3 regions of the Mesorhizobium sp. P2_E6 genome follow, and region 1 is predicted to be linked to each of the others. Evidence: predicted binding sites of a transcription regulator. Region 1 holds the regulator's gene; each other region holds the start of a gene.
The links. Region 1 encodes LexA, which represses DNA repair genes until DNA is damaged. Its sites were predicted from a motif close to TGTTCNNNNTGTGTTCNG; they were not measured.
Positions count from the first base shown of each region.

Region 2: AC1D08_RS16055 (helicase-related protein) is a predicted target of LexA. The motif match lies at 6,621-6,638, and genes of this name have one in related genera.
Region 3: recA (recombinase RecA) is a predicted target of LexA. The motif match lies at 7,288-7,305, and genes of this name have one in related genera.

Region 1 covers NZ_JBFUEQ010000015.1:216,512-226,396, reverse strand. Annotated here, with positions in the region: gene kynU (kynureninase) at 1-136, opposite strand, end outside; gene AC1D08_RS30120 (GntR family transcriptional regulator) at 299-1,036, shown strand; gene lexA (transcriptional repressor LexA) at 1,408-2,145, shown strand; gene AC1D08_RS30110 (ComEC/Rec2 family competence protein) at 2,139-4,601, opposite strand; gene gltX (glutamate--tRNA ligase) at 4,704-6,128, shown strand; gene gltA (citrate synthase) at 6,313-7,641, shown strand; gene lpxB (lipid-A-disaccharide synthase) at 7,673-8,848, opposite strand; gene AC1D08_RS30090 (LpxI family protein) at 8,841-9,743, opposite strand; gene lpxA (acyl-ACP--UDP-N-acetylglucosamine O-acyltransferase) at 9,730-9,885, opposite strand, start outside.
Region 2 covers NZ_JBFUEQ010000006.1:21,024-30,908, forward strand. Annotated here, with positions in the region: gene AC1D08_RS16030 (amino acid ABC transporter permease) at 1-260, shown strand, start outside; gene AC1D08_RS16035 (amino acid ABC transporter ATP-binding protein) at 257-1,030, shown strand; gene AC1D08_RS16040 (CarD family transcriptional regulator) at 1,116-1,697, opposite strand; gene fdxA (ferredoxin FdxA) at 2,068-2,406, opposite strand; gene AC1D08_RS16050 (RNA-binding S4 domain-containing protein) at 2,641-3,039, opposite strand; gene AC1D08_RS16055 (helicase-related protein) at 3,057-6,452, opposite strand; gene phbB (acetoacetyl-CoA reductase) at 7,227-7,952, opposite strand; gene AC1D08_RS16065 (acetyl-CoA C-acetyltransferase) at 8,046-9,224, opposite strand; gene phaR (polyhydroxyalkanoate synthesis repressor PhaR) at 9,522-9,885, shown strand, end outside.
Region 3 covers NZ_JBFUEQ010000013.1:172,743-182,627, reverse strand. Annotated here, with positions in the region: gene sufC (Fe-S cluster assembly ATPase SufC) at 1-500, shown strand, start outside; gene sufD (Fe-S cluster assembly protein SufD) at 526-1,794, shown strand; gene AC1D08_RS28020 (cysteine desulfurase) at 1,900-3,141, shown strand; gene AC1D08_RS28015 (SUF system Fe-S cluster assembly protein) at 3,147-3,539, shown strand; gene sufA (Fe-S cluster assembly scaffold SufA) at 3,650-4,030, shown strand; gene AC1D08_RS28005 (GFA family protein) at 4,066-4,563, opposite strand; gene AC1D08_RS28000 (TfoX/Sxy family protein) at 4,654-4,977, shown strand; gene AC1D08_RS27995 (pseudouridine-5'-phosphate glycosidase) at 5,210-6,127, opposite strand; gene AC1D08_RS27990 (carbohydrate kinase family protein) at 6,203-7,147, opposite strand; gene recA (recombinase RecA) at 7,429-8,526, shown strand; gene alaS (alanine--tRNA ligase) at 8,918-9,885, shown strand, end outside.

The DNA of each region.
Region 1 (9,885 bases):
CGGGAGAAGCCGCGCCAAGCGAATTGCCGTCGAGGTAGATCACCCGTTGCGGCAAGACGAAACGATCGCGCATGGAACGCAGCGGGTCCGCGGCATCCATCGCCTCGATTGCAGCGAGATCGGGAGTTGCATTCATGGTCGACTATCCCCGCGCATGGGCGTGCTCAGATGAACATATCAGGTGAAACCGTTGGCGATCATGGGCAGTCCCTTGGGTCTTGTCAAACATTATATATTATTTACGCAATGGAAGGATTTCATATATAATCACCCGACCAATTGGTACGGATGGTCGGCAATGCTGGACGACGAGCACTTCTCGAAGACAGTAGCAGCCTACAGGCTGCTGCGCCGCGATATCCTCACCACCCGTCTGAAGCCCGGCGCGCCGCTCAAGCTCAGCGCGTTGCGCAACAGCTACGGCATCGGCTGGACACCGCTGCGCGAGGCACTCTCGCGGTTGGAGGCCGAGCGCCTGGTGACCGCCATCAGCAATCGCGGCTTTGCCGTCGCCGCGGTATCGCGCAACGAGTTGGAAGATCTGTCACGCGCCAGATTGGTGGTTGAACTGCCTCTGCTCCAGGAATCGATCGAGAAAGGCGGCCGTGAATGGGAGGACGCCGTCGTCGCTGCCCATTACCGGCTGTCGCGCAGCAGGACCGCGGTCGACGACCCGTCCGACGAAGTGGTCGACGAATGGGATGAAAAGCACGAGGCTTTCCACGCGGCACTGCTCAGCGCGGCAGCGTCCCCCTGGCTGCTGACCTTCCACTCCACGATCGCGGATCAGTTGCGTCGCCATCACCGCTTTCTTGGCCTGGCGCCAACCTTGCGGGCGGCCGCCGGTCTCCAGCATGGCTACGAAGAGGCCATGGAGGCGCTGCGCCAGGCCGTCGCGATCGAACATCATACCGCGCTCATGGAAGCGGCGCTGGATCGCGACATCGAGCGCGCGAAAACCCTGATGGTTGCCCACATCGGCTACACGCTGCATGTCTATGTCCATGCCGGCGACGGCAGCACAAACAAGCGGTAATGCGACGAGGAACAAGGCAAGGCCGATACGGGCAATTCCTCCGCCAAAGTTGGCATTTTGGCTCCCTTTCGTTCACGGGAGCCACGACCGGTGAAGTGAACCGAGCCCTCTTGTCGAGCTCCAGCGTTAGCCGAGGCCAAGCCCGACACTGGGTGAGCCACAGGCCATTAACCATAGCAATTTCAATCCAACCAAGCGCTCGGCGGTGGCAGGCATGCGTCGATCGCGACCCACTTCCGGGGCGCCAAATAATTTCAGCCGCCTTAACAAGTTCATTAAACTTTAAACGGTTGCGGAACACAACTGGAACAGATAGTGTTTGTTCTGGGTTTGTTTTTCCGATTCTGGTTTTGGGTAACCTGGGGGCTGCCATGCTGACGCGTAAACAACACGAACTGCTGATGTTCATTCATGAACGGCTCAAGGAAAGCGGCATTCCGCCATCCTTCGACGAGATGAAGGAAGCGCTCGACCTTGCCTCCAAATCCGGCATACACCGGCTGATCACGGCGCTGGAGGAGCGCGGCTTCATTCGCCGCCTGCCCAATCGGGCGCGCGCGTTGGAAGTGCTGCGGCTGCCGGATTCGATCGCGCCAGGCCTCAACGCGGCAAAGAAGTTCTCGCCAAGCGTCATCCAGGGCAGCCTCGGTCAAGGCGGCCTTGGCCGGCAACTCAAGCCTGCATCTTCGCGGATGCCTTCGGCCGGCAATGACGACGACGTGGTCTCCGCCGTGTCGATCCCGGTCATGGGACGCATCGCGGCCGGTGTGCCGATCGACGCCATCCAGCACCAGACGCATTCGATCTCGGTGCCGCCGGACATGATCATGGGCGGCGAACACTATGCCCTGGAGGTCAAGGGCGACTCGATGATCGAGGCCGGCATCTTCGACGGCGATACCGTCATCATCCGCAACGCCGATACAGCCAGCCCGGGTGAGATCATCGTGGCGCTGGTGGATGAAGAGGAAGCGACGCTGAAGCGGTTCCGCCGCAAGGGTGCCTCGATTGCTCTCGAAGCCGCCAACCCGGCCTATGAAACCCGCATTTTCGGACCGGACAGGGTCAAGGTGCAAGGCAAGCTCGTCGGGCTGATCAGGCGCTACTGAGCAGGGCTTGCGACCGGCTTTTCGGGTTTGCGGTAGGGTGGCAGGCCCCTCGCCTCGCGCGAAAACTTGCGCTGCGTGTGCCAGGGCCGGTATGACCCGTCCACCGCGAAGCTGATCGTCGCAGGCGTGGTCGCAGATTGGCGATCGAAGAAGACGGCCGCACTACCCTTGCGGGCCAGTTGTCGCTTGGTGATGACGAGCACAAGTGGATTGTGACAGGGGTCATAGGCCGTGGCGTCATTGATGACGATCAGGTCGGCGAAGCCGCAGGCCATCCAGGCGTCCTTTCGGTCTTCGACATGCGCGATGATCGCACCGGATGGATGCTTGGCGAGACAAATGCCCGATGTGCAATAGAAAGGCGCTCCCGACGGCAGCTCGGCGGCATCGGCTATCTCGAATTGCCCGTCTCCTTTGCTGAACACCTCCGGTATGACGATGGTCTCGGATGTCAGCGCGCGTTTCCAGTTGTCGACCGTGAATTCGTTCGGGCGTGCCCGGCTGACGGCGAGTTCGCCACCCCCGATCGGCAGCGCAACCAGCCGGGCGTCCTCCGAGATCAGCACGTCCGGTGCGCGCGTGTCCGAGACGGTCAACAGGCCGGCAAGCGCGAACGGAAGGGCTGCGAGCCGCAGCCATGTCGTGGCCATCGTCGCGATGACCAAGGCAATCGCAACCAGCAGGACGGACTGCTGCGAAATCAACCCGACCGCGTCGACCGGCGAGCGCTGGGAAATCCATCCGGACATGGCGATCATCACCGTCAGGCCTTTGCCCATCACGTAAAGAAAGGGGCCATCGGCGCCAAAGGGCATCGCCAGCGCACTGAGGACGGCGAAAGGCATCACAACCAGCGAGACGATTGGCATGATGGCGAGATTGGCGAACAGGCTGAGCGGCGACACCCGCTGAAAATGCCAGATGGCAAACAGCGCCGTGGCAGAGCCGGCGATGATGGAGGTCATGGCAAGGCCGCCCATCGCCAACAGGAATTTTCTGGTGAGAAAGCCATGGAGAGATCGCCGTGGCGGCGGCGGTTTCGTTTTCGCCGCACGATGATCAGACCAGCCGGCATAGGCACCGACCAGCGCCGCGGTCGCCGCGAACGACATCTGGAAACTTGGGCCGACCACTTCATGCGGCGACACCGCAATGACCGCGATCGCCGAGATCGCCAGGTTGCGCATGGTCAGCGCCGCCCGATCGAACAGCACGGCAATCAGCATCACCGCCAGCATGATGAAGCTGCGCTCTGCGGCAACGACGACGCCTGAGATGACAAGATAGGCGGCGATCGAGAAAAGCGCGGCGGCCGCGGCGTATTTCTTGACTGGCCGGCGCGCGGAAAAGTCCGGAAACAGGGCGAAGGCGCTGCGCATCAGCATCATGATTGTGCCGGCCACCAGCGCCATGTGCAGCCCTGAAATGGAGATGACGTGGTAGATGCCGGTGCGCCGCATCGCTTCGTTGATCTCATCGGGAATGCCGGCGCGCACGCCGACGATCAGCGCCGCGGCGATCTCGCCTTCGGCGCCACCGATACTGCCCCTGATATGGTCGGCGATGGCTTCACGGGCATTTTCTATCCCCGAGGCAAGGCGGGCTGACAGCGGAATGTCGTCGTCATTGCCGGCGACAAGCTTTGGATTGCCGAGGAAAAACCCGCTGCCGCCAATGCCGGCGAAATAGCTGTCGAAGGAGAAGTCGTAGCTGTCCGGCCGCACCGGGCCGGTGGGCGGCAATAGCTTGGCGTAGCCGGTGACCAGCGAGCCTGGGGTTATCTCTGCCGGGATCTTTCGTGCCGAAAGCCGAACCCGCTCCGGCGCATAGCGCAATTTCGGCCTGGCTGTCGACGTCACGTCGATGGTCAGCCGGATGCGGCCGGACTCCATTCGGTCAAGCGAGACGACGCGGCCGGTCACTTGAGTCGAGATTTCCGAACCGAGCAACTGCGTTCCCGCCCGCCATGTCTCGACCTTGCCGGCGAGCAGGCCGAGCGTGCACAGCACCGCAGCCATGAAACAAAGATGGGCTTTCGGCCTGGAACGCGAGACGAACGCGCAGAGCCCCGTCAGAACGACGACCGCGACAGGCTTCGCAAAATCAGGTTCCACCGTCAGCGAAAAATAGCCGATCGCTCCGATCGCCAGACAGACCGGCACCAGCAGGAAGGCTACGCCTCGATCAAGCTCCAGGCCCGCTGCCGTGGCCACGCTGTGGCGCAGCCGAGGCAGCGATATCCGGCCGATTTGCCGGCGCACGCGCACGATCCTGCCAACTTCGGCAACAGGAGCGGGGGCGGAGACATCCGCTTGCAACGGCGGGTTGCCGGGGGCCGGCACGAGAGGTGATGGCAGCGGTAACGCAGCCGGCAGCGGCGTCGCAAACAGGGACCGTTCGCTGACGCCAATAGCGGCGTCCTCGCCCTGATCCGAGCCCCGGCCCCGTCCAGCCATCGGGTCTGCCCCTTGCGCCCTCGACACCCTATGCTACATGAACGCGCAACGCGCGAAAGTCCGCGCAACCACACCCCGCTTCAGATGGTTTCCGAGAGTTTCATGTCCGACAAGGTCGTCACCCGTTTTGCCCCCTCGCCCACCGGTTACCTGCACATAGGCGGCGCGCGCACGGCGCTGTTCAACTGGCTGTACGCAAAGCACACTGACGGCACCATGCTGCTGCGCATCGAAGACACCGATCGCGAGCGCTCCAACGATGCCGCGACCGCAGCCATTCTCGACGGGCTTTCCTGGCTCGGCCTCTCCTGGGATGGCGAGGCCGTCTCGCAGTTCGAGCGCGCGCCGCGTCATCGCGAGGTGGCCGAGGAGCTCGTGCGCATGGGCAAGGCCTATTACAGCTACGAGACGCCTGCCGAGCTCGAGGCAATGCGCGAGGCAGCACGCGCCAAGGGCCTGCCGCCCCGCTATGACGGCCGGTGGCGTGACCGGGACCCCTCCGAGGCGCCCGCAGGCGCCAAGGGCGCCATCCGCATCAAGGCGCCGACCACGGGCGAGACGGTGGTGCACGACCGTGTCCAGGGCGAGGTGCGCTTCCCCAACAAGGATCTCGACGACTTCATCATCCTGCGTTCGGACGGCAACCCGACCTATATGCATGCCGTCGTCGTCGACGACCACGACATGGGCGTCACCCACATCATCCGAGGCGACGACCATTTGACCAATGCCGCCCGCCAGACGGTGATCTACGACGCCATGGGCTGGGACGTGCCGTCCATGTCGCATATCCCGCTGATCCACGGCGCCGATGGCGCCAAGCTGTCGAAGCGGCACGGTGCGCTCGGCGTCGAGGCCTATCGCGCCATGGGCTACCTGCCGGAGGCGTTGCTGAACTACCTGGCGCGCCTCGGCTGGAGCCATGGCGACGACGAGATCATGTCGATCAAGGACATGATCTCCTGGTTCGACATCGGCGATGTGAACAAGGGCGCCGCCCGCTTCGACTTCGCCAAGCTCGAGGCGCTGAACGGCGTCCATATGCGCCGCATGAGCGATGCTGAGCTGTTCGACATCTTCATCGCCACCCTGCCCTATCTCGAGGGGGGGCCGGCGATGGCCGCGCGCCTCGACGACAGGAACAAGGCGCAACTGCTGGCAGCGCTGCCCGGCCTGAAGGAGCGCGCCAAGACACTGGTCGAACTTGTCGACGGCGCCGCCTTCCTGTTTGCCACCCGGCCGCTGCCGATCGACGACAAGGCGGCACTGCTGCTCAATGAAGACGCGCGCAAGATCCTGCGCGGCGCTCACGAAGCTTTGACGACCCTGTCAGGTGACTGGACGGCCACTGCGGCTGAAGCCGCCGTGCGCGACTATGCGCAGGCCGGCGGCCACAAGCTTGGCGCCGTGGCCCAGCCTTTGCGCGCCGCCCTGACTGGCAAAAGCACCTCGCCGGGTGTGTTCGACGTGCTTGCCGTGCTCGGCCGCGAGGAAAGCCTGGCGCGCATAGCGGATCAAATCGATTAGGAGCGAACTGGCCCAAGAAGATTGGCATTGAAAGGCGCGTTTCGCAGTGCAACATTAGGCCCTGGCCCAATCTGGCACGCACCTCCTAGAATGCGGTGGCGAATACGCGCATTGCGGTGATTTCGACGTGTCGCTCTGCGGAATTTTGCCTTTGCCGGCATGAGGAAACAAGAAGGAGTTTGCAATGACCGAAGCTGCGAAAAAACTGGATTTGGGCGGCAACACCCACGAGGCCACGGCAACGCTTGAATTCGCCGGCAAGACGCACGAGTTCAAGGTGCGAAGCGGCTCGGTCGGGCCTGATGTCATCGACATCGCCTCGCTCTACAGCACCACCGGCGCCTTCACCTACGATCCCGGCTTCACCTCGACCGCAAGCTGCGAGTCCGAAATCACCTTCATCGACGGCGACGCCGGCATCCTCTTGCACCGCGGCTATCCGATCGACCAGTTGGCCGAACACGGCGACTTCCTCGAGGTCTGCTATCTCCTGCTCTATGGCGAATTGCCGACCAAGGCGCAGAAGGACGATTTCGATTACCGCGTGACGCGCCACACCATGGTGCACGAGCAGATGTCGCGCTTCTTCACCGGCTTCCGCCGAGACGCGCACCCGATGGCGGTGATGTGCGGCGTCGTTGGCGCGCTGTCGGCCTTCTACCACGACTCCACCGACATCTCCGACCCCTACCAGCGCATGGTTGCCTCCATGCGGCTGATCGCCAAGATGCCGACGATCGCGGCGATGGCCTACAAATACCATATCGGCCAGCCCTTCATTTACCCGAAGAACGAGCTGAACTTCGCCGCCAACTTCCTGCATATGTGCTTCGCCGTGCCGTGCGAGGAGTACAAGATCAATCCGGTGCTGGCGCGCGCCATGGAGCGCATCTTCATCCTGCATGCCGATCACGAGCAGAACGCCTCGACCTCGACCGTGCGTCTTGCCGGCTCATCGGGTGCCAACCCGTTCGCCTGCATCGCCGCCGGCATCGCTTGCCTGTGGGGCCCGGCCCATGGCGGCGCCAATGAAGCGGCGCTCAACATGCTGGGCGAAATCGGCCATGTCGACCACATCCCGGAATTCATCGCTCGCGCCAAGGACAAGAACGACCCGTTCCGGCTGATGGGCTTTGGCCACCGCGTCTACAAGAACTACGATCCGCGCGCCAAGATCATGCAGAAGACGGCGCATGAGGTGCTGGGCGAGCTCGGCATCAAGGACGATCCGCTGCTCGATATCGCCATGGAGCTGGAAAAGATCGCGCTGACCGATCCCTATTTCATTGAGAAGAAACTCTACCCGAATGTCGACTTCTATTCCGGCATCACGCTTAAGGCGCTGGGCTTCCCCACCACGATGTTCACCGTCTTGTTCGCGGTCGCCCGCACCGTCGGCTGGATCGCGCAGTGGAAGGAGATGATCGAGGACCCGCGCCAGAAGATCGGCCGCCCGCGCCAGCTCTATACCGGTGCGCCGGAGCGTGACTACGTGCCGATCGCCAAGCGGTGATCGAGGCTTTCCGGATTGAGAAAGGCGCCCGTCAGGGCGCTTTTTTTATGTGACGAAGCACGACACCCGCCGCGATCTCGCCGGACGGCTTGTCGGTCGCCATGCGCCGGGTAATCTCGGCAAAACCTTGCTTCTGCCAGGCGCGCATCCCGCTGTCGGCAAACAGCGCTTCCAGTTGCCGGGTCAGATTGTTCGGCTTGACGTACTCATTATAGAATTCCGGGACCAGCGCCCGATCCGCGATCAGGTTGGGCAACAGCGCCGACCAGACGGACAACAGGTAAGGCGCCACGACGCGCGCGACGGGATCGAGTCTGTAGCAGGAGACCATCGGCACACCGGCCAGCGCCAGCTCCAGCGATACCGTCCCCGACGCGATCAGCGCCGCATCGGCCTTGCCGAAGGCCTGCCATTTGCGTTGGGTATCAAGGATAATCTCGGGTTTCTCATCCCACCGTGTGACCGAGGCCCTGACGAGGTCGGCGACATGCGGGACGGTCGGCAGCAGCAGCCGCAGGCGATGCCCGCGCGCATGCAGCATCGACACCGTCTCGCCGAACGGCTCGAGCAGCCGTCGCACCTCGCCGCGCCTCGAACCAGGCAGGACGAGCAGTGTCTTGACGCGATCCGGAGACGCAAGATCGCGCGGCAGATCCTGCGCCTTGGCAGCACCGAGCACGCCTGCATCATGGGTGAGGCGATGCCCGACATAGGTTCCGGGCGGGCCGCCCAGTCGTTCGAGTTCCTTCACCTCGAACGGCAGGATGCAGAGTACATGGTCGACATAGGGCTTCATGGCCACCGCCCTGCCCGGCCGCCATGCCCACACGCTTGGGCAGACATAGTGGATGATCGGGATCGACGGATTGGCCCCACGCACCTTCCTGGCGACGCGCAACGAGAAGTCAGGACTGTCGATGGTGACGAGGCAATCGGGCTTCTCGTCCGCAACAGTTTTGGCCAGCTGGTTGATCCGCCGCATCAGGCGTGGCAGGTCGCGTAGAATGGCGCTGAAACCCATCAGGGCGATCTCGCCGGCATCGAACGGCGACGTCAGTCCCAGCGCCTGCAAATGGCGGCCGCCGAGGCCGACGAGCTCCACCTCGCGCCTGGTAGCCTGCTTGAGCGAACGCACGATGTCGGCGCCAAGCAGATCGCCCGACTCTTCGCCGGCAACAATCGCAATCTTCAATGCCCTGTCAGGCATGATGCGGCTCCGTAGCGGCAGGCAGACCGATGACGAACAGGCCGAGGGCGTTGGCGCGCGCGACGGTTTCAGGGCCTTCGAGAACCAGCGAACGTCCCGCCTCGACGGCAATGCCGGCAAGCCCGGCCGCATGTACCGCCTCGATCGTCTGCGGACCGATGGAAGGAAGATCCGCACGCAGTTCCTGGCCAGGCTTGGCGCATTTGACCAGCACGCCGCGGGTCTTGCCCGCGATACGGCCGTGGCCACGCAACAGCTTCGCGCGATCAAGCAGTCCGGCTGTTCCCTCGATGCCTTCGAGTGCAATAGTGCGGCCACCGACTGCGATCGCCGCCTGGCCAATATCCAGCGCCCCAATCGCCTTTGCCGCTGCAAGGCCTGCCTCGATGTCGAGCCAGTCCGATTTGCGTGGCGAGGCCTTGGTCAGGACACCCTCGGCGGCGACGAGGTCTGGCACGATCTCGTGGGCGCCGACGATCTTTATGCCTCGTGCTTCGAGACCTCGTGCCACCACCTTCAGCAAGCCATCGTCGCCACGCGCCAGCGCCATGACCACCAGGGGAATCACCGCGAGCAGGCTGAGACTGGGCCGCAGCGCAAGCAATCGTGGCCTGCGCTTGATCTCGCCCGCAAGCACCAGGTGGGTAATCCGGTGCCGCCTCAACAAGGGTATCAGCGAGCCGATACCTTCCAGAGCGAGGCTTTCATGCTCATACCGGGAGAGCTCCGCCATGCGGTCCACCTCGCCTTCCATCAGGATGACAAAGGGAGGATGGCCTCGTTGCGCCGCACCGGCCGCGACTTCGACCGGCAGGCTGCCGCCGCCGGCGATGATGCCGACCCTGGCGCCCGATGGGAGATCAAGACCGGCTGCCGCGGTCTCAGCCTTCGTCATCGACATCGTCGCCATCGCCGCCCTTGAGCGACGGCACCGCATAATGCCGCTTGCCGCGACTGGTGATGAAATCGACGATCTTCATGGCGGTCGGCGACGACGCGAATTCGGCCTTGGCGAATTCGATGTTCTCGCCAACGGT
Region 2 (9,885 bases), on a different contig from region 1:
AGGCCGGACGGGTCGCGGTGCCGCCGCTCTCCAACACCTTCATCTCGCTGGTCAAGGATACGTCGCTGGCCGCCGCCATCACCGTGCCGGAGATGTTCCAGGCGGCGCAGCGCATCGTCGCCACAACCTATGAGCCGCTGATCCTCTATGTCGAGGCGGCGATCCTCTATCTGGCGATGAGCTCGGTGCTGTCGGCCTTGCAGACGCGGCTGGAAGAACGACTCAACCGCTATGGCGGCTTCCTGGAGGCGCGCTCATGATCGGCCTCACCAACATCGAAAAGCGTTTCGGCGACAATCTCGTGCTGAAGGGCGTGACGGTCACCATCGCCGAAGGCAGCGTCACGGCGCTGGTCGGCCCTTCGGGTGGCGGCAAGAGCACGCTGCTGCGCTGCATCAACCTGCTGGAGATCCCGACATCCGGCACGGTGCGGATCGGCGACGAGACGCTCGAATTCCACCCCGGCAGCAAGGTTCCGTCCAGGGATATCCAGCGCCTGCGTCTGCAAACCGGCATGGTCTTCCAAAACTTCCAGCTGTTTCCGCATCGCACCGCGATCGAGAATGTCATGGAGGGGCTGGTGACGGTGCTGAAATGGCCAACGGAGCGGGCGCGCGAGCGGGCGCTCGCTTTGCTGGAAAAGGTCGGCATGGCACACAAGGCCGATGCTTGGCCGGCAACCCTGTCGGGCGGCCAGCAGCAGCGCGTGGCAATCGCCCGCGCGCTCGCCCCGTCGCCGAAAGTGCTGCTGTGCGACGAGCCGACCTCGGCGCTCGACCCGGAACTGGCGCAAGAGGTGGTCGACGTGCTCGGCAAGCTCGCCAGCGAAGGGACGACCATGGTGATGGCGACGCATGATCTGCGCCTCGCCTCCAAGATCGCCCAGGAGGTGGTCTTCCTCGATGCTGGCGTCATCGTCGAGAAAGGCCCGGCGGCCCTGCTGTTCGGCAATCCGGAACACCAGCGGACCAGGCGTTTCATTGCGACGCTGAAGCAAGAAGCGGAGAGGGAAGGCGGCGGCGAGGGGTAGGCGGCTACACGCTTCAGCCTATTGTCCCAGAAACAAAAAACCCGGCGCGAGGCCGGGTTTTTCATGGATTCAAAGCTGAAAAAGTTCAGGCAGCTTCTTCCTGCTCGGCTTCCTCATTATCGGCCTTGGCGCCCCGCTTAGGGCCCTTGTTGAGGTTGATCTCGATCAGGCGCACGGCTTCGGTTTCCGACATCCGGTTGACGGCCGCAATCTCGCGGGCCATGCGGTCGAGTGCCGCCTCGTAGAGCTGGCGTTCGGAATAGGACTGCTCGGGCTGGTTGTCGGCGCGGTAGAGGTCGCGCACAACTTCCGAGATCGAGATCAGGTCGCCGGAATTGATCTTCGCATCATACTCCTGGGCGCGGCGCGACCACATGGTGCGCTTGACGCGGGCGCGGCCCTGCACGACTTTCAGCGCGCGCTCGACATAATCCTCTTCCGACAGCTTGCGCATGCCGATGGAGGTCGCCTTGGCGACCGGCACCTTCAGACGCATCTTGTCCTTCTGGAAGTCGATGACGAACAGTTCCAGCTTGTGCCCAGCGACTTCCTGCTCGTCGATCGAGACGATCTGGCCGACGCCATGCGCCGGATAGACAATGTACTCGCCGGTCTTGAAACCGTGACGCGCAGCGGTGGACTTCTTCTGCGGGGTTATCGTTGCCATTGCGCCCTGAACTCCTTGTTGTGGTACCGGCGTCCTGCCGGCCCGAACTCGCGCGATCGGGGAAACCGATCGTTAGCCGCACAACAGATGAACCCATCCGGAAAAGCCGGGACCGGCAAACCGCAATAGTGCGACCGCCTGGCCCAGATTGCTCTGGTCCGGAATGAGATTTTCACCTTTCAGTGATTTGGGGCGTCTGCGCCATAAATCGACGTTGTGTCACCGGCATGTTTGGCTGATGTAACACAAAAAGTCGGAAGAATCAAGGTTTTGCTGCATAAGCGAAGGCCACAGTTAAGCGCCGCCTGTCAAGGCGCTTTATGTGGCCTGTCTCTTACCCAACGTAATACCAGCCTTTGCGGACCTGTTGTCAATCGCCTTCGCCGGGCTCGGCCGAGAAGTATTTCTCGAACTTACCGGCCTCGCCGTCGAAGGATTTGGCGTCGGCCGGAGGTTCCTTCTTGGCGGTGATATTGGGCCATTTCTCGGCGTATTCGGTGTTGATCTGCAACCATTTGTCGAGCCCTGACTCAGTGTCGGGCTTGATCGCGTCGGCCGGGCATTCCGGCTCGCAGACGCCGCAGTCGATGCACTCGTCGGGATGGATGACGAGCATGTTCTCGCCTTCGTAGAAACAATCGACCGGACAGACCTCGATGCAGTCCATATATTTGCATTTGATGCAATTGTCGGTCACGACATAGGTCATCGGTCGGCTCCGGGACGTCCCATTTTGTTGGGCTTTTTCCGTGAGGTAACGCCTTTGCCCGCCGCTTGCAAGGGCAGCCATGCCTGGTGGCATCGGCGTTTCCGAAATGGAATTCCAGACTGCAGGCCCGGTAGGGATCGGTCAGGTCCCGCGAAGTGCCTTGTTTGCCGGGTTCAGGGTTCGTTTTGTGCGTCTCGTTGCCCCAAAATCGTCGCGCACTTTTTGGCCGACCCATCAGTCATCACCAAGCAAGCGGTCGGTCTGGCGGCGTTCCTTCTTCGTCGGGCGGCCGCTGCCGGCCTCGCGCAGCGCCGGAATTGCATCGGGAGGGGCTTCGCCCGTCGGCGCGGGCGGCGGCGAGATATCCTCGTACAGCGTGCGTGCCTCCTCGGCCGGACCACGCCGCACGCCGGCGGTCAGCACCTTCCAGACGAAGATCCGACGATCAAGTGTGATGGTCAGGACGTCTCCAGGCTTGACCAGATCGGAGGCCTGCGCTGCTTTGTCGCGATTGATGCGAACCCGGCCGGCGACCACAAGTTTCGCCGCCAGCGAGCGCGATTTCACGGCGCGCGAGAAGAACAGCCATTTGTCGATGCGCTGGCGGTCTCGGGCAGCCGTTGGGGCAACCATCGACGCGAGCCCTGAGTCTACTTCTTCAGCTGGTCGCGCAAAGCCGCGAGCTTGGCGAAGGGCGAGTCCGGATCGAAGCGCACCGGGCGCTCCTCGCGCGGCTTCGGCTGGAAGGTCGGCTTTCCGCCGCCCTTGCCTCGATCGGGGCCGCCACCCTTGCCATCCGGCCTGCCGCCCTTCCAGTCGGGCCGACCTTCGCGTCGGTCGGGGCGCTCGCCTTGTGGGCGGCCTTCACGACGCTGCTCGCCCTCGCCCTGCGGCTTGGGCTTGAACTTCGAGCGGTCGAAGCGCGGCTTGCCGGTGCCGTCGCGCCGCCCCTCGTGGGCAGGACGTTCTCCAGGCGTGGCTGCGGCCGGCGCACCGGCAGCATCCGCAGGCGCGTCGTTTCGGCCGCGCGCCTGTCCGTTGCGCGAGCGATTGTTGCGGCCGGGATGGCGGGGGCGCTGTTCGAAACGGCCCTGACGCCACAACAGGATCGGCTTTGGGGCCTCGGCTTCCGGAGCGGGCTCGCTGGCGGCTGCATCGGCTACCACGACAGGCTCGTCCGACGTCACTTCAGCCGCGGGCGCAGCTTCGGAAACTGGCTCGGCCGATGCAGTCGCGACAGGTTCGGCTTCCGTCTCTGGCTCGGCAGCCAGCACGGGTTTGGCGACCGCGTCGGCGACGGCCTCCGTTGCTGCTTCTTCCGTGGCTTCGGCCGGCGCTTCGGGTTGTTCTTCCGCGACCGGCTCGGCCGCCGCTTCCGCTATGGTTTCGACAGGAATTTCGGCGGTGGCCTCGACAGCGGCAGCCGGCTCCGAACCTTCGACCGGCGCCTCCGCAGCCGCGTCGACCGCCGTGGCTTCCGCTGCCTTGGCCTGCTCGGCCCGTGTGGCCTCTTCAGCCGCGGCCTTCGCCGCCGCCGCTTCGCGCGCGGCATTGTCCTGCGCCTCGAGCCGCGCCTTGACCTCGACGGCCGGCTTCGGCTCGGCACGGTAGCCGAGACCTTTCAGGATCTCTTCCATGTCGTCGGCGGTGGCGCCGAGGATCGACATCATCGGCGGCGTCACCATGAAGGACTGGCCGTCATAGGCGCCGTCCGGCCGTTGGCCGAGACCAGGCTTCCAGTTGGTCGCCGGGCGGATCAAATCCGCCAGCCGCTCCAGAATGTCGATGCGCACCGCGCGGCGGCCGAGATTGCGGTAGCCGGCAAGCTTGTAGAAGGTCTTGTCGAAAGTGGGATCGATGACCACCGAGGTGCGGCCGGAGGCGAGTGCATGGACCACGTCGCCAAAGCCCGGCTTGTCCTTGCCGTCGTTCTTCAGCGCCCACAGCAGCGTCACCAGTCCGGCTGGCGCCGGCTTGATCAGCGCCGGCACGAAGACATGGTAGGCGCCGAAGCGCACGCCGAGCCGTCGAAGGGCTGCACGGCCCTCCTGGTCGAGCGACTTCATCTCCTCGGCAATGTCGCGGCGGTTGATGAGGCCGAAATTCTCAACCAGTTGGAAGGCGATACCGCGGCCGATGCCGGCAATCTGATCGCCGTTCTTCAGGTCGACCAGCGGCTTCAGCAGCAACTCGATCTGGAAATTGACGAAACGTTCGGCACGCGCCGCGACCTTGTCGCGCGCCGGGCCGGTCAACTGTTCGTCGGCCAGCAGCACGAGGCGCGGCTTGAGCGTGTCTTCGCCGGCAACCAGTGTGCCGATCGGCGCGCCGATCCAGCGCAGCGTGCCATCCGAGCCAAGTGCGATGTCGCCATTGGCGCTAGCACCGAAGCGTTCGGCGCGCGCCTCGAATTCGGCGGCCAGCGCCTTCTGGGCGGCGGTGCGCACCGCCTTGGCGTCTTCGCCGCCGGCGGTCTGGTCGGCGGTGAAGCGGAACCCTTGCAACTCGCCGACATGGTGGCCTTCGACAAGGACGGTTCCGGTAGGACTAATTTCGGCTTCAGGCATGGTATTTTCTCTAAGGCGCCGCATGAGGACGGAAGTCCTGCGGTCTACGAAGCGTTTCGTCAACCGCTCATGCAGCGCATCCGACAATCTGTCTTCGATTTCGCGCGTCTTTTCCTGCCAGTGTGCCTGATCGGCCAGCCAGCCGGGCCGGTTCGACACGAATGTCCAGGTGCGGATCTGGGCAATGCGATGCGACAGCGTGTCGATGTCGCCTTCGGTGGTGTCGGCGCGGCGCACCTGCTCGGCCATGTAATTTTCATCGACATGGCCATGCCGGGCGAGGTCCGTATAGATCGAAGCAATGAGGTCGGCATGCTGGGCCGGCGCGATCTTGCGGTAGTCGGGCAGCGCGCAGGCTTCCCACAGCAGCGCCACGCGTTTGGCGTTGGTGGCGAGTGCGCGGATGTCCTCGTCGCGCGACAAGTGCTCGAGCGCCTGCGCATCGACGGCAGGCAGTGCCCGCGTCAGCCCCTCGACCGGGGCGTTGGTCTCGATCGAGCGTTTCAGCGCGTCGAGGCTGGCGAAGTCGAAATGCGCGGTGCGCCACTGCAGCACCTTCACCGGGTCGAAGTCGTGGCCTTCGATCTTCTTGACCAGATCCTCGTCCAGCGGATCGACCTGGCCGGTGACGCCAAACGTGCCGTCGCGAAGATGCCGGCCGGCGCGGCCGGCGATCTGGCCAAGCTCGGCCGCCGTCAGGTTGCGATACTGATAGCCGTCGAACTTGCGGTTCTGGGCGAAGGCGACATGATCGAGATCAAGGTTGAGACCCATGCCGATGGCGTCGGTGGCGATCAGATAGTCGACGTCGCCCGACTGGAACAGCGCCACCTGGGCGTTGCGGGTGCGAGGCGACAGCGCGCCGAGCACGACGGCGGCGCCGCCCTGCTGGCGGCGGATCAATTCAGCGATGGCATAGACCTCGTCGGCGGAGAACGCGACGATCGCCGTGCGCCGCGGCAGCCGCGTCAGCTTCTTCGAGCCGGCATAGGCGAGATGCGAAAGCCTCGGCCGCGTCACCACGGAGACGCCCTTCAAGAGGCGCTGGAGGATGCCGTGCATGGTGGCCGCACCCAGCAGCAGCGTTTCCTGGCGGCCGCGCAGGTGCAGGATGCGGTCGGTGAAGATGTGGCCGCGCTCGAGATCGCTGGCCAACTGCACCTCGTCGATGGCGACGAAGGCGGCGTCGGTCTCGCGCGGCATGGCCTCGACGGTGCAGACCGAATATTTGGCGCCGGGCGGCTGGATCTTCTCCTCGCCGGTGATCAGCGCGACCTTGTGGGCGCCGACCTTTTCGCAGACGCGGCCATAGACCTCACGCGCAAGCAGCCTGAGCGGCAGGCCGATGATGCCGCTCTCGTGCGCCACCATGCGCTCGATGGCGAGATGGGTCTTGCCGGTGTTGGTCGGCCCAAGCACGGCGGTCACGTCACGGCCCGACAGGATCAGCGGCTCGGTATGTTTCGACTGGATGTTCATCGACCTGGAAATAAGGCTTTCTGGTCTCTCGTTGTCGGGAGCGTGCCTCAAGTGGCGCGTATGACAGGCGACACATAAGGATTTCGAGCGCGAAGCGAAAGCGGAATGTTCCACCGGCGGCTCGAAGTCGTCTCCTGTCAGGCTCCAGATTGGCTGCGGGTTAACAGTTGGAACGAGTCTGGAACGAATCGGACACGAATCAGTGACTCGACCAGATTCAGCTTTTGTTCACGGCTACATATGGATTTTGTGACCATGAGTCTCACCACATGCTGAATCAACGAACTGGCCCGTTTCATGCAGGGCGAGCTCTGCCGTTAACCTTTGCCGGCGAACGACTGGAATGCCTTGGTCAGCCTCATCCAAGATTATGAAATTGTTAACCTTTCCTAAACGGCGTTAAGGATTTGACGGGCGATTCCGGCTGTCGTCGTTAACACTCCGCTCAAAGCCGGAACGAACCGGCTACGAATCGGCGATGCCAGAATCTTCCCGTTTTGTTCACCCCAATATCTTGTGTTGCGAACAGCTTATCCACCAAGAATCCACAGGCTGCAGAGCCGCTTTTGCACAAGGCGGCCGGTGGCTGTTAACCTCTGCGTGCCGGATTGGGTCAGCAGCCGGCGTGGGGCAGGCCGAAGGCATAAAGCCGCCGGCAAAAGACGGACCGGTTTGCCGGCCCGTCGATCTCGCCACTCACACCGGCGCTTCTGCCGTCTGGACAGAAAATCGCTTCACACTTTTCCTGGGATGCTTCAGGCGAAGTGAATTGCTTCAGGCGAAGTATTGGCCGCCATTGGCTGTGATGGTCGAGCCGGTGATGAAGCCTGCATCTTCGGATGCGAGGAAGACGACGCAGCGCGCGATCTCTTCCGGCTCGCCGAGGCGACCGATCGGGATCTGCGGGATGATGCGCTCGTTGAGCACCTTCTCGTCGATCGCCTTGACCATTTCGGTGGCGATATAGCCGGGGCAGATGACATTGACGGTGATGCCGGCGCGGGCCCCTTCCTGGGCGAGCGCCTTCGAAAAGCCGATGTCGCCGGCCTTGGCGGCGGAATAATTCACCTGTCCGGCCTGGCCCTTCTGGCCGTTGATCGAGGAGATGGTGATGACACGGCCGAACTTGCGGTCGCGCATGCCGCTCCACAGCGGATGCGTCATGTTGAAGACGCCCGACAAATTGGTGTCGATGACCTCTTTCCACTGTTCGCGCGTGATCTTGTGGAACATGGCGTCGCGTGTGATGCCGGCATTGTTGACCAACACCGAGACCGGACCGAGATCAGCCTCGACCTGCTTGATGCCGGCGGTGCAGGAATCATAGTCGGCGACCGACCATTTGTAGACCGGGATGCCGGTCTCGGCCTTGAATTTCGCCGCCGCGTCGTCATTGCCGGCGTAGTTGGCGGCAACCGAATAGCCGGCGTTCTTCAATGCGATCGAGATCGCCGCGCCGATGCCGCGCGATCCGCCTGTGACGATTGCTACCTTGGTCATGCGTTTCCCCTATTTTGATATCGCCCTGTTGTCGGGCTTGGCAGGCACTGCATACCGACCGGGCGGCTCGCGCCGCCCGTTCAGGTGATATCCCTAGAGCGCTTCCACGCACATGGCGACGCCCATGCCGCCGCCGATGCACAGGGTGGCGAGGCCTTTCTTGGCGCCGCGCCGGCGCATCTCGAAAACCAGCGTGTTGAAGATGCGGGCACCCGACGCACCGATCGGATGGCCAATGGCAATGGCGCCGCCATTGACGTTGACGATCGAGGGATCCCAGCCCATGTCCTTGTTGACGGCGCAAGCCTGGGCGGCAAAGGCCTCGTTGGCCTCGATCAGGTCGAGATCGCCGACCGACCAGCCGGCCTTCTCCAATGCCTTGCGCGAAGCCGGTATCGGACCGGTGCCCATGATCTGGGGGTCGACGCCGGCGGTTGCCCAGGACACGATGCGCGCCAGCGGGGTGATGCCGCGCCTCACCGCTTCGGCTTCGCTCATCAGCACCGCACCGGCGGCGCCGTCATTGATGCCGGAGGCGTTGGCGGCGGTCACCGTACCGTCCTTGTCGAAAGCCGGCTTCAGCTTGGTCATGGCGTCGAGCGTGGCGCCGTGGCGGATGTACTCGTCCTGGTCGACAATGGTGTCGCCCTTCCTGCCCTTGATGGTGACGGCGACGATCTCGTCCTTGAACTTGCCGGCCTTCTGCGCCGCCTCGGCCTTGTTCTGCGAGGCGAGCGCGAACTGGTCCTGATCGTCGCGGGTGATCTGGAACTGACGAGCGACGTTTTCGGCGGTGTTGCCCATGTGGTAGCCGTTGAAGGCATCCCACAGTCCGTCCTTGATCATGGTGTCGATCAGCTTGAAGTCGCCCATCTTGACGCCGGCGCGCAGGTGCTGGGCATGCGCCGAAAGCGACATCGATTCCTGTCCGCCGGCGATGACCACCTTGGCATCGCCGGTGGCGATCTGCTGCATGCCGAGCGCAATGGCGCGAAGGCCCGAGCCGCAAACCTGGTTGAGGCCCCAGGCCGTGGTTTCCTTGGGCAAGCCGGCATTGATCGATGCCTGGCGGGCCGGGTTCTGACCCTGAGCGGCGGTCAGCACCTGGCCGAGGATGACCTCGTCGACCTCGCCTGGTTCGACACCGGCACGCGACAGCAGTTCCTTGATGACGATAGCACCGAGCTCATGCGCCGGGGTGGTGGCGAAAGCGCCGTTGAAGGAGCCGACCGGCGTGCGCGCCGCACTGGCAATGACGATGGAAGCGGACATTTTCTTCTCCAGACTTCAAGGGTGTTGTTCTGTCGTTGAGGACTTTTCTTGCCCTTTCCAGAACCCAAGTCAAACCGGAAATGGGCATGGCGCCCATGCGCTGCAAGCACATCGCACCTTGCGATGGCGCTACTCTGTCCGTTGCTGCGCAGCATATTTTGCCTGCTATGCAGCATTTAATGATGCCGCAGTGCACAAACTGCTTGGAATTGTGAGGCTTTTGCGCATATCCTCAAAAAAGGCACAATCGTTACCGGCGGCTTACTCGGGGGCGCCGGTGTCCCGGGGAGGATGCAGATGGCCGCGAAAGACGATCCGATCATCATCAAGAAATACGCCAATCGCCGCCTCTACAACACCGGCACCAGCACCTATGTGACGCTCGAGGACCTCGCCGAGATGGTCAAGAAGGGCGAGGAGTTCACCGTCCAGGACGCCAAGACCGGTGACGACATCACCCATCCGGTGCTGACCCAGATCATCTTCGAGCTGGAGAACAAGGATGGGCAGAACATGCTGCCGATCCCGTTCCTGCGCCAGCTGATCGCCTATTACGGCGACCAGATGCAGATGATCGTGCCAAGCTTCCTCGAACAGTCCATGCTGGCCTTCTCCAAGGAGCAGGAACGCTTTCGCGAGCAGATGAAGGGTGCGCTCGGCA
Region 3 (9,885 bases), on a different contig from region 1:
TCCAGTATCCGATGGAGATACCGGGGGTCGCGACCATGGAATTCCTGAAGGTTGCGATGAACGAGCAGCGCAAGGCGCGTGGCGAAGAGCCGCTGAAGATCCCGGAATTCCTGAAGCGCGTGAAGGAAGCCGCCGCCTCGCTCAGCATGGACATGGCGATGCTGAAGCGGCCGCTCAATGTCGGCTTCTCCGGCGGCGAGAAGAAGCGCGCCGAGATCCTGCAGATGAAGCTGCTGGAGCCGAAACTCTGCGTGCTCGACGAGACCGATTCCGGCCTCGATATCGATGCGCTGAAGATCGTTTCCGACGGCGTCAACGCGTTGCGCGCGCCCGACCGTGCGTTCCTGGTCATCACCCACTACCAGCGCCTGCTCGAACACATCGTGCCTGACTCGGTGCACGTGCTCTACAGGGGCCAGGTTATCAAGTCCGGCGACAAGTCGCTGGCGCTCGATCTGGAAGCCAATGGCTATGCCGGTGTGATCGGCGAAGCCGCGTGAGATGCCAGAAGGCAAGGTCAAACTGATGAATATGCACACTCAGCCCCAGCGGACACCGGCCGAAACAGCGTTGATCGACGCGTTCGGCGACCGGCTGTCGCTGCTGCCGGGCGACGGCGCGGTGATGCTCAAGCGCGACGACGCCATCGAAGCGATCAAGCACGGCCTGCCGACACGGCGTATCGAATCCTGGCACTACACCGATCTGCGCCGCCTGTTGAACGCGGTGCCGGACTTCGATCCGGCCGCCATGGCCAAGGCTGTTGCACCGATCGTGGAAGGCTCCGCCGTGCTGGCGATCCTGAACGGCAAGTCCGACGCGAAGACGCCGGCCGTCGAAGGCGTCACCGTGCAGCGCCTGTCGGAAAAACTGACCGACGGCAGTATCGCGCCCGGGCTCGATCCCTATGGCAGCGATGACGCCATCGGCGCGCTGAACACCGCCTTCGTCGCCGACGGTTACTTTGTCGACATCGCCGACGGCGCCGAACTGGAAAAGCCGATCGAACTGCAGAACCTGCAGGCCGGCGGCCAGACCCATGTGCGCCTCATGGCGCGCGTCGGCGCTGGCGCCAAGGCCGTTATCGTCGAGCGTCAGGCCGGCGAGGGCGCGGCACTGACGAGCTCGGTCAGCCAGCTCGTGCTCGGCGAAGGCGCCGAGGTGACGTGGCTGATCGTCCAGGAGCAGCCGGAGACGGCAACGCATCTGGCGCAGTTCAAGGCCCATATCGGCAAGAACGCGAAACTGACGCTGTTCGTCATGAATGCCGGCGGCAAGCTTGTGCGCCAGGAGATCATGGTCAGGACGACCGGCGAAGGCGGCGACTTCACCCTGCGCGGCATCAACCTTCTGGCCGGCGACACCCACACCGACGTGACCATGGTGCTCGACCACACCGTGCCGCACACGGCCTCGACGGAAGTGATCCGCAACGTGGTGACGGGCAAGGCGCGCGGCGTTTTCCAGGGCCGTATCAACGTCCACCAATATGCGCAGAAGACCAACGCCAAGATGGCCTGCAACACGCTGCTGCTGTCGGACGATGGCGAGTTCTCGACCAAGCCGGAGCTTGAAATCTTCGCCGACGACGTCGTCTGCGGTCATGGCGCGACGGTCACCGAAATCGACCACGATCACCTGTTCTACCTGATGGCGCGCGGCGTCGACGAGAAGACCGCTCGCGGCCTTCTGGTCAAAGCCTTCGTCGCCGAGGTGATCGAGGAACTGGACGACGAGACGATCGTCGACGCGCTCGAAGCGAAGCTCGACGACTGGTTTGTGACACACGGGTAAGCTCCCTCCCTTCTCCCCTTGTGGGAGAAGGTGGATTGGCGCGAAGCGCCAAGACGGATCAGGGGTGCTGGAAGGAACGCGGCCTAGAGCGGCAAGGACTTCGAAATGGACCAGAAAGTCGAAAACATCCCCTACGACGTCGAGGCGATCCGCCGCGACTTCCCGATCCTGTCGCGCGAGGTCTACGGCAAACCGCTGGTCTACCTCGACAATGGTGCCTCGGCGCAGAAGCCGCAGGTGGTGCTCGACACCATCCAGCATGCCTATTCCCAGGAATACGCCAACGTCCATCGCGGCCTGCATTTCCTATCCAATGCCGCGACCGACGCCTATGAAAAGGCGCGCGAGACGGTGCGCCGTTTCCTCAATGCACCAAGCACCGACAACATCGTCTTCACCTCGAACACGACCTCGGCCATCAACACCGTCGCCTATGGCTATGGCATGCCCAACATCGGCGAGGGCGACGAGATCGTGCTGTCGATCATGGAGCATCACTCCAACATCGTGCCTTGGCATTTCATCCGCGAGCGGCAGGGCGCCAAACTGGTCTGGGTGCCGGTCGACGATGTCGGCGTCTTCCACATCGAGGAGTTCGAGAAGCGGCTGACAGATCGCACCAAGCTGGTCGCCATCACCCAGATGTCGAATGCGCTGGGCACGGTGACGCCGATCAAGGAGATCGTGCGCATTGCGCATGCGCGTGGAATTCCCGTCCTCGTCGACGGCAGCCAGAGCGCCGTGCACATGGCCGTAGACGTGCAGGATCTCGACTGCGATTTCTTCGTCTTCACTGGCCACAAGGTCTACGGTCCGTCGGGTATCGGCGTGCTCTACGGCAAGAAGGACATTCTCTCTGGCATGCGGCCGTTCATGGGCGGCGGCGAGATGATCGAGGAGGTGACGGAGGACATCGTCACCTACAACGAGCCGCCGCACCGCTTCGAGGCTGGCACGCCACCGATCGTGCAGGCGATCGGGCTGGGCGCGGCACTCGACTATATGGAAAAAATCGGCCGCGAGCGCATCGCAGCGCACGAGGAAGACCTCAAGGCCTATGCGCATGAGCGCCTGCGCGCCATCAACTCGCTGCGCATCTTCGGCGACGCGCCCGGCAAGGGCGCCATCATCTCCTTCGAACTGCAGGGCATTCACGCCCATGACGTGTCGATGGTGATAGACAGGCAAGGCGTTGCCGTGCGCGCCGGCACGCATTGCGCCCAGCCGCTGTTGAAACGCTTTGGCGTAACCTCCACATGCAGGGCATCGTTCGGCATGTATAATACCAGGGCCGAAGTCGACGCTTTGGCCGAGGCGCTTGAAAAAGCGCGCAAGTTTTTTGGGTGACGACCATGGATGATGTGAGCATCGCTGCCGAAACCACGCCGGAAGCCGCCGCCAACAGCGTGGTGTCTGCTTCGACCATTCCCGCCGACGAATTGGCGCGGCTGACCGACGACATCGTCTCGGCGCTGAAGACGGTCTACGACCCGGAAATCCCGGCCGACATCTACGAGCTTGGCCTCGTCTACAAGATCGACATCGAGGACGACCGCTCCGTCAAGATCGACATGACGCTGACTGCGCCGGGTTGCCCGGTCGCCGGCGAAATGCCCGGCTGGGTGGAAAATGCAGTCGGCGCCGTCGAAGGCGTGTCCGGCGTCGAGGTCAACATGACCTTCGACCCGCCCTGGTCGCCCGACCGCATGTCGGAAGAGGCGCAGGTCGCGGTGGGCTGGTACTAGCGTCGAGCCTCACAAGGTTGGCGCCCTTGCGCCAATGGTAAAACTTCACCATTTTAGGTGAGGAATCGTTCGGCAGGCCTTGAACCTGCACGGAATGGAGAAAGAAAAGTATGGGACGCTTTGCCGTCATCACGATGACCGAAAAGGCCGCTGACCGGGTGCGCGAGATCGTCGCCACCCGCGACAATGCGCATGGCATTCGCCTCGGCATCAAGAAGGGCGGCTGCGCCGGCATGGAGTACACGGTCGATCTGGTGACCGAACCCAACACCAAGGACGACCATATCGAGCGTGATGGCGCCCATGTCTATGTGGCGCCCGAGGCTGCCCTTTTCCTGTTCGGCACCGAGATGGATTTCGAGCAGACGACGCTTCGTACCGGTTTCACCTTCCACAACCCGAACCAGAGTTCGGCCTGCGGCTGCGGCGAATCCGTCGAGCTGAAGCCGGCTGATCTGAAGGCTCTCGCGGAAGCACGCGCCTCGGCCTGAGATTTCCTCACCTCCCCGTACGCGGGCGAAGAGCCTCACTCCACCCACATGCCCGTTCGCTTGTGCCAGTCGGCGATGGATTCCTCCGGATAGACGTCGAACGTCTTGTCGCCCTTGCCGATCACGGGTTCGACCCAGTTGGCCTTGTATTTCAGCATCAGATGCACCCGGGTCGGCGGCTCCGGCAGGTCGGTGTCGATCGCCGAGGCAAAGGGATGCACCAACTCCGGCCAAGTGGGGTCGTAGAGCCACAGTGCCGACCCGCATTTGCGACAGAAATTGCGCTCGCCGGTCGATATCTCGCACCGCGGACGCTCGTCGTCTTCGATCTCGGCCCGGTAGACGCCGAGGTTTCGTTTACCTTTGATATTCAGGGTCTCGTTGTCGGCCCCGAGATTGATGGCGAAGCCGCCGCCGCCTTGCTGCTTGCGGCATATCGAGCAGTAGCACAGCATGAACGGCGCCGGCGTGTGGCTCTCCACCTCGAAACGAACGGCATTGCAGCGGCAGGACCCCTTGAGCAGAAGCGGCATGACAAAACGACTCCGACGGATGTTCTCAATCTGTCAGCATGATCTTGGTTGCGCGATGACAATGTCAAATGCCGGTGACATGATCGCGGCATGGACAATGAACGCATCGCCGAACTGTTCGAGGGCCTCGGTCCGGTCAGCATCCGCAAACTGTTCGGCGGCAAGGGCATCTATTTCGACGGTGTCATCATCGCCGTCGTGCTGCGCGGCGAACTGATGCTGAAGGCCGACGAGCAAAGCGCGCCGGACTTCGAGGCAGCAGGCTGCCGGCAGTGGACCTATACCGGCTCCCGCCACGGCAAGCTCGTCTCGATGCCCTACTGGAACATTCCCGACAGCGCTTTTGATGATCCCGACGAGATGACGCTCTGGGCACGCCGCGCCTATGAGGCAGGACGGCGGGTGGGGAAATGACTGGTGACTTTGGTGCGTTGCGGCTGTGCAGGGTTGGAAACGCCGGCGGGACAGCACCCCCCTCTGTCCTGCCGGACATCTCCCGCGCAAGGAGGGAGATTGGCAGCTCAACCGCTGGCTCTCGCTTTCAACATTGATGATTGGCGAAAGCCGATGTGACATCCGATCTCCCCCCTTGCGGGGGGGATGTCCGGCAGGACAGAGGGGGGTGTGAAGGAACTCGGCAGTCGCTTTAAAGCGCCTTCGCGATCCTCGCCGCCAGCCTTGCGTTGTTTTCGACCAGCGCGATGTTGGTCTTCAGGCTCCGGCCGCCCGTGAGTTCCAGGATTTTCGACAGCAGGAACGGCGTCACCGCCTTGCCGGTCACGTTGAGCGCTTCGGCGGCCTTCTGCGCGGCCTCGATATAGCCGGCCATCTCTGCGGCGGGGATTTCGTCGTTTTCGGGCACCGGATTGGCGATCAGCATGCCGCCGGCGAGCCCCAGTGCCTGCCGGGTCTGGTAGAAATGCGCGATCTCTTCCGGTCGGTGCAAGGTCAGCGGCGCGCGGAAGGGCGAATGCCGCGACCAGAAGGCCGGCATCGTCTCGCAGCCATGGCCGACCACAGGCACCCCGCGCGTCTCCAGCACTTCCAGCGTCTTTTCGATGTCGAGGATGGCCTTGGCGCCGGCCGACACGACGATGACCGGCGTGCGCGCCAGCTCGTCGAGATCGGCGGAAATGTCGAAACTCTTTTCCGCCCCCTTGTGCACGCCGCCGATGCCGCCGGTGGCGAACACCTTGATGCCGACCATATGCGCCGCGATCATCGTTGCGGCGACGGTGGTGCCGCCCGTGCGCCCTTGCGCCACCGCGAAGCCGAGGTCGGCGCGCGACAGCTTCATGGCGTCGCCGGTCATGGCGAGGGATTCGCGCTCGCCGTCCGAAAGCCCGATCTTGATGCGCCCGCCAACCACGGCGATCGTGGCCGGCACGGCGCCGCCGTCGCTGATGATCTTTTCGACATCCGCCGCCATGGCGCCATTGTCGGGGTAGGGCATGCCATGGGTGATGATGGTGCTTTCCAGCGCCACCACCGGCCGCCCGGCGGCCAAGGCCTGTGCAACCGGCGCATGGATATCGATGAAGGGACGGGCGGTTTCTGGTGTCATCCTGATCTCCAATCCGGAGCGATGCGCCTCCACTTGGACGCGCGGAAACACTCCGGCACTATGAACTGGCCGGTCTCATGCCACTTCCTGCGCATCCGGCACAAGAGCCAGTGCCTCGGTGAAATCAGCAGCGGTGAAATCGGGAACGGCGTCGGCGCTTTCGATGGCCAGCGTCGCCGCGGCAATGCCTTCGCGCAGGGCCGCGCGCAACGGCATGCCGCGAAGCGAGGCAGCGACCGTCGCTCCCGCCAGCGCATCGCCGGCGCCGGTGACGTCGGTGACCTTTCTTGGCGTCGGCGGCAGGATCGAGAAGGCGCCGGCTTCATCGAAGCCCAGCATCGGAGCGCCGCCCGCTGTCACCACGCCGCTTTTGAGCCCGGCACGTTTCAGCCCGTCGACGATGTCCTGCCCGGAGGCCGCACTGTCCAGGCCGGCAAGTGCGACCGCCTCGCGCTGGTTCATGAAGACGACGGCCAGATTGCCGAGCACCGGCCTCAGGCGCACGATCTTGGCCGGCGAAATGGCAATGGCGAAGACGGGTTTGCCGGCGGCGAGTGCCACGAGCCTCTCTAGCGCCGCCGTCGGCAGGTTGGCGTCGCAGAAGACGGCATCGGCGGCAGCGATGACCTCGCGCACCTTGGAGCGCCTGACCTGCTTGGGAAACGCCAGCTCATAGAGCGCCATGTCGGCAAAGCCGACGATCAGCTCGCCGTCGCTGTCGATCAGCGCCGTATAGCTTGGCGTCGTGCGATCGAGGAACACCGCCGACAGGTCGGCAATCCCGGCTTTGGCGATGGCCCGTGAAACCGTATCGGCGGCGGCATCGCCGCCGCGCACCGACAGCAGCGAGGCCGAGACGCCGCGCCGGACCGCGCTGCGCAACGCATTGAAGACACCACCGCCAACATCCTCGCGCATCGTGCCCGGATTGGACGCAGCCGGCACGTAAGCGCCGGACACCTGCCCACGGCGGTCGATATGGGCGCCGCCCACGGCCAGGATTCTTGGAGATTTCACCATGCCGGCGATATGACCTTTGTTATTCCAGCCGCACAAGCGCTACGCTAAGTGACGAAGCTTCGCATGCGGGGCGGCGATTCGGCAGATCGAAACAATCGAGCCGACTGGCCCAATGCGAGGTGCGCTCCTGATGTGATTCTTGGGACAAAAAAAGAACAAATCCGGATATTGATTGCCTTTCAGATACTTGAACCCTCTTGCCAAACGAGAACAAAAAAGGTACAAATAGGCAGGGATTACGGATTGTCCGGCCTTCATTGACGACCAAGGGGTGATGTATCATGGCTCAGAATTCTTTGCGGCTGGTAGAGGACAAAGCGGTGGACAAATCAAAGGCTCTGGATGCGGCGCTGTCGCAAATCGAGCGGGCTTTCGGCAAGGGCTCGATCATGCGGCTCGGCGCGAACGAGCAGGTCGTCGAGATTGAAACCGTGCCGACCGGCTCGCTTGGCCTCGACATCGCGCTTGGCGTCGGTGGCCTGCCGCGCGGCCGCATCATCGAAATCTACGGGCCGGAAAGCTCGGGCAAGACGACGCTGGCGCTGCACACTGTTGCGGAAGCCCAGAAGAAGGGCGGCATCTGCGCCTTCGTCGATGCCGAGCATGCGCTCGATCCGGTCTATGCCCGCAAGCTTGGCGTCGATCTGGAAAACCTTCTGATCTCGCAGCCCGACACGGGTGAGCAGGCGCTGGAAATCTGCGACACGCTGGTGCGCTCCGGTGCCATCGACGTGCTGGTGGTCGATTCGGTCGCGGCGCTGACGCCACGCGCCGAAATCGAAGGCGAGATGGGCGATTCGCTGCCCGGCCTGCAGGCCCGCCTGATGAGCCAGGCGCTGCGCAAGCTGACCGCCTCGATCTCGCGCTCCAACACCATGGTCATCTTCATCAACCAGATCCGCATGAAGATCGGCGTCATGTTCGGTTCGCCCGAGACCACGACGGGCGGCAACGCGCTGAAATTCTACGCCTCGGTCCGCCTCGACATCCGCCGCATTGGCTCGGTCAAGGACCGCGACGAGGTCGTCGGCAACCAGACTCGTGTCAAGGTGGTCAAGAACAAGCTGGCGCCGCCCTTCAAGGTGGTCGAGTTCGACATCATGTATGGCGAGGGCGTATCCAAGACCGGCGAACTGGTCGACCTCGGGGTCAAGGCCGGCGTGGTCGAGAAGTCGGGCGCCTGGTTCTCCTACAATTCGCAGCGTCTCGGCCAGGGCCGCGAGAATGCCAAGCTGTTCCTGCGCGACAATCCCGACACGGCGCGCGAGATCGAACTGGCGCTCAGGCAGAATGCCGGGTTGATCGCCGAGAAATTCCTCGAGAATGGCGGCGCCGAGAGCGGCGACGACGGCTTCGAGGAGGAATCCGGCGCGATGTAACAACTTCGTGCACAGGATGCCGGCCGAAGATCGGCCATAATCCTGTTCTATTATCTCAAGCTTATGTAATTGAGTTCAGTGTTTTTTGCGTTCCAAACCGCCGGCTTTCGAGCCGGCGGTTTTTCGTTTTGCGGCCGGCGTCGATGGTCGGCAAGCGCGCGATTTGGACCAATTCCGTGTTTCTGGACAGGGTGCGGTGCGACCGCTAAAAGGCCAAGTCTATTTTTTGTGGATGTCGCCCAAAAGTGCGCAGCGGTTTTGGGACAACGACATGCATGGAAGCAAAAACTTGAAGCGCATCGACTGAATCCGTTTTCAGCGCGACGCGCTTTGAGACCCAGAGCCCATTTTCCGCCGGTTTGCCGGCGGTTTTCTCGAAAAGGCAGCATTCATGAGTGGCGTGAACGAGATCCGGTCGACTTTTCTCGACTACTTCCGCAAGGAGGGTCACGAGATCGTCGCGTCGAGCCCGCTGGTGCCGCGCAACGATCCGACGCTGATGTTCACCAACGCCGGCATGGTGCAGTTCAAGAACGTCTTCACCGGCTTGGAGAAGCGGGCCTATTCGCGCGCCTCGACCGCGCAGAAGAGCGTTCGCGCCGGCGGCAAGCACAACGACCTCGACAATGTCGGCTACACCGCGCGCCATCTGACCTTCTTCGAAATGCTCGGCAATTTCTCCTTTGGCGACTATTTCAAGGAGCGCGCCATCGAGCTTGCCTGGAACCTGATCACCAAGGAATTCGGGCTCAACAAGGACAAGCTTCTGGTCACGGTCTATCACACGGACGACGAGGCGGCGGGCTTCTGGAAGAAGATCGCCGGGTTTTCCGACGACCGCATCATTCGCATCGCGACCTCGGACAATTTCTGGGCGATGGGCGACACCGGACCGTGCGGGCCGTGCTCGGAGATCTTCATCGACCGCGGCGAACACATCTGGGGCGGCCCTCCCGGCAGCCCGGAGGAAGATGGCGACCGATTCCTCGAATTCTGGAACCTGGTGTTCATGCAGTATGAACAGGTGACGAAGGAGGAGCGCATCGACCTGCCGCGCCCGTCGATCGACACCGGCATGGGCCTGGAGCGCATGGCGTCCATCCTGCAAGGGGTGGAGAGCGTCTTTGAGACCGATCTGTTCCGTCACCTGATCGACGCGGCGTCATCCGCCATCGGGCACGGTCCCGACAAGGAGACGGTGGCGTCCTTCCGCGTCATCGCCGATCATCTGCGCTCGTCGTCTTTCCTGGTCGCCGACGGTGTGCTGCCGTCGAACGAAGGCCGTGGCTATGTCCTGCGCCGCATCATGCGCCGCGCCATGCGCCATGCGCAGTTGCTCGGTGCCCGCGATCCCTTGAT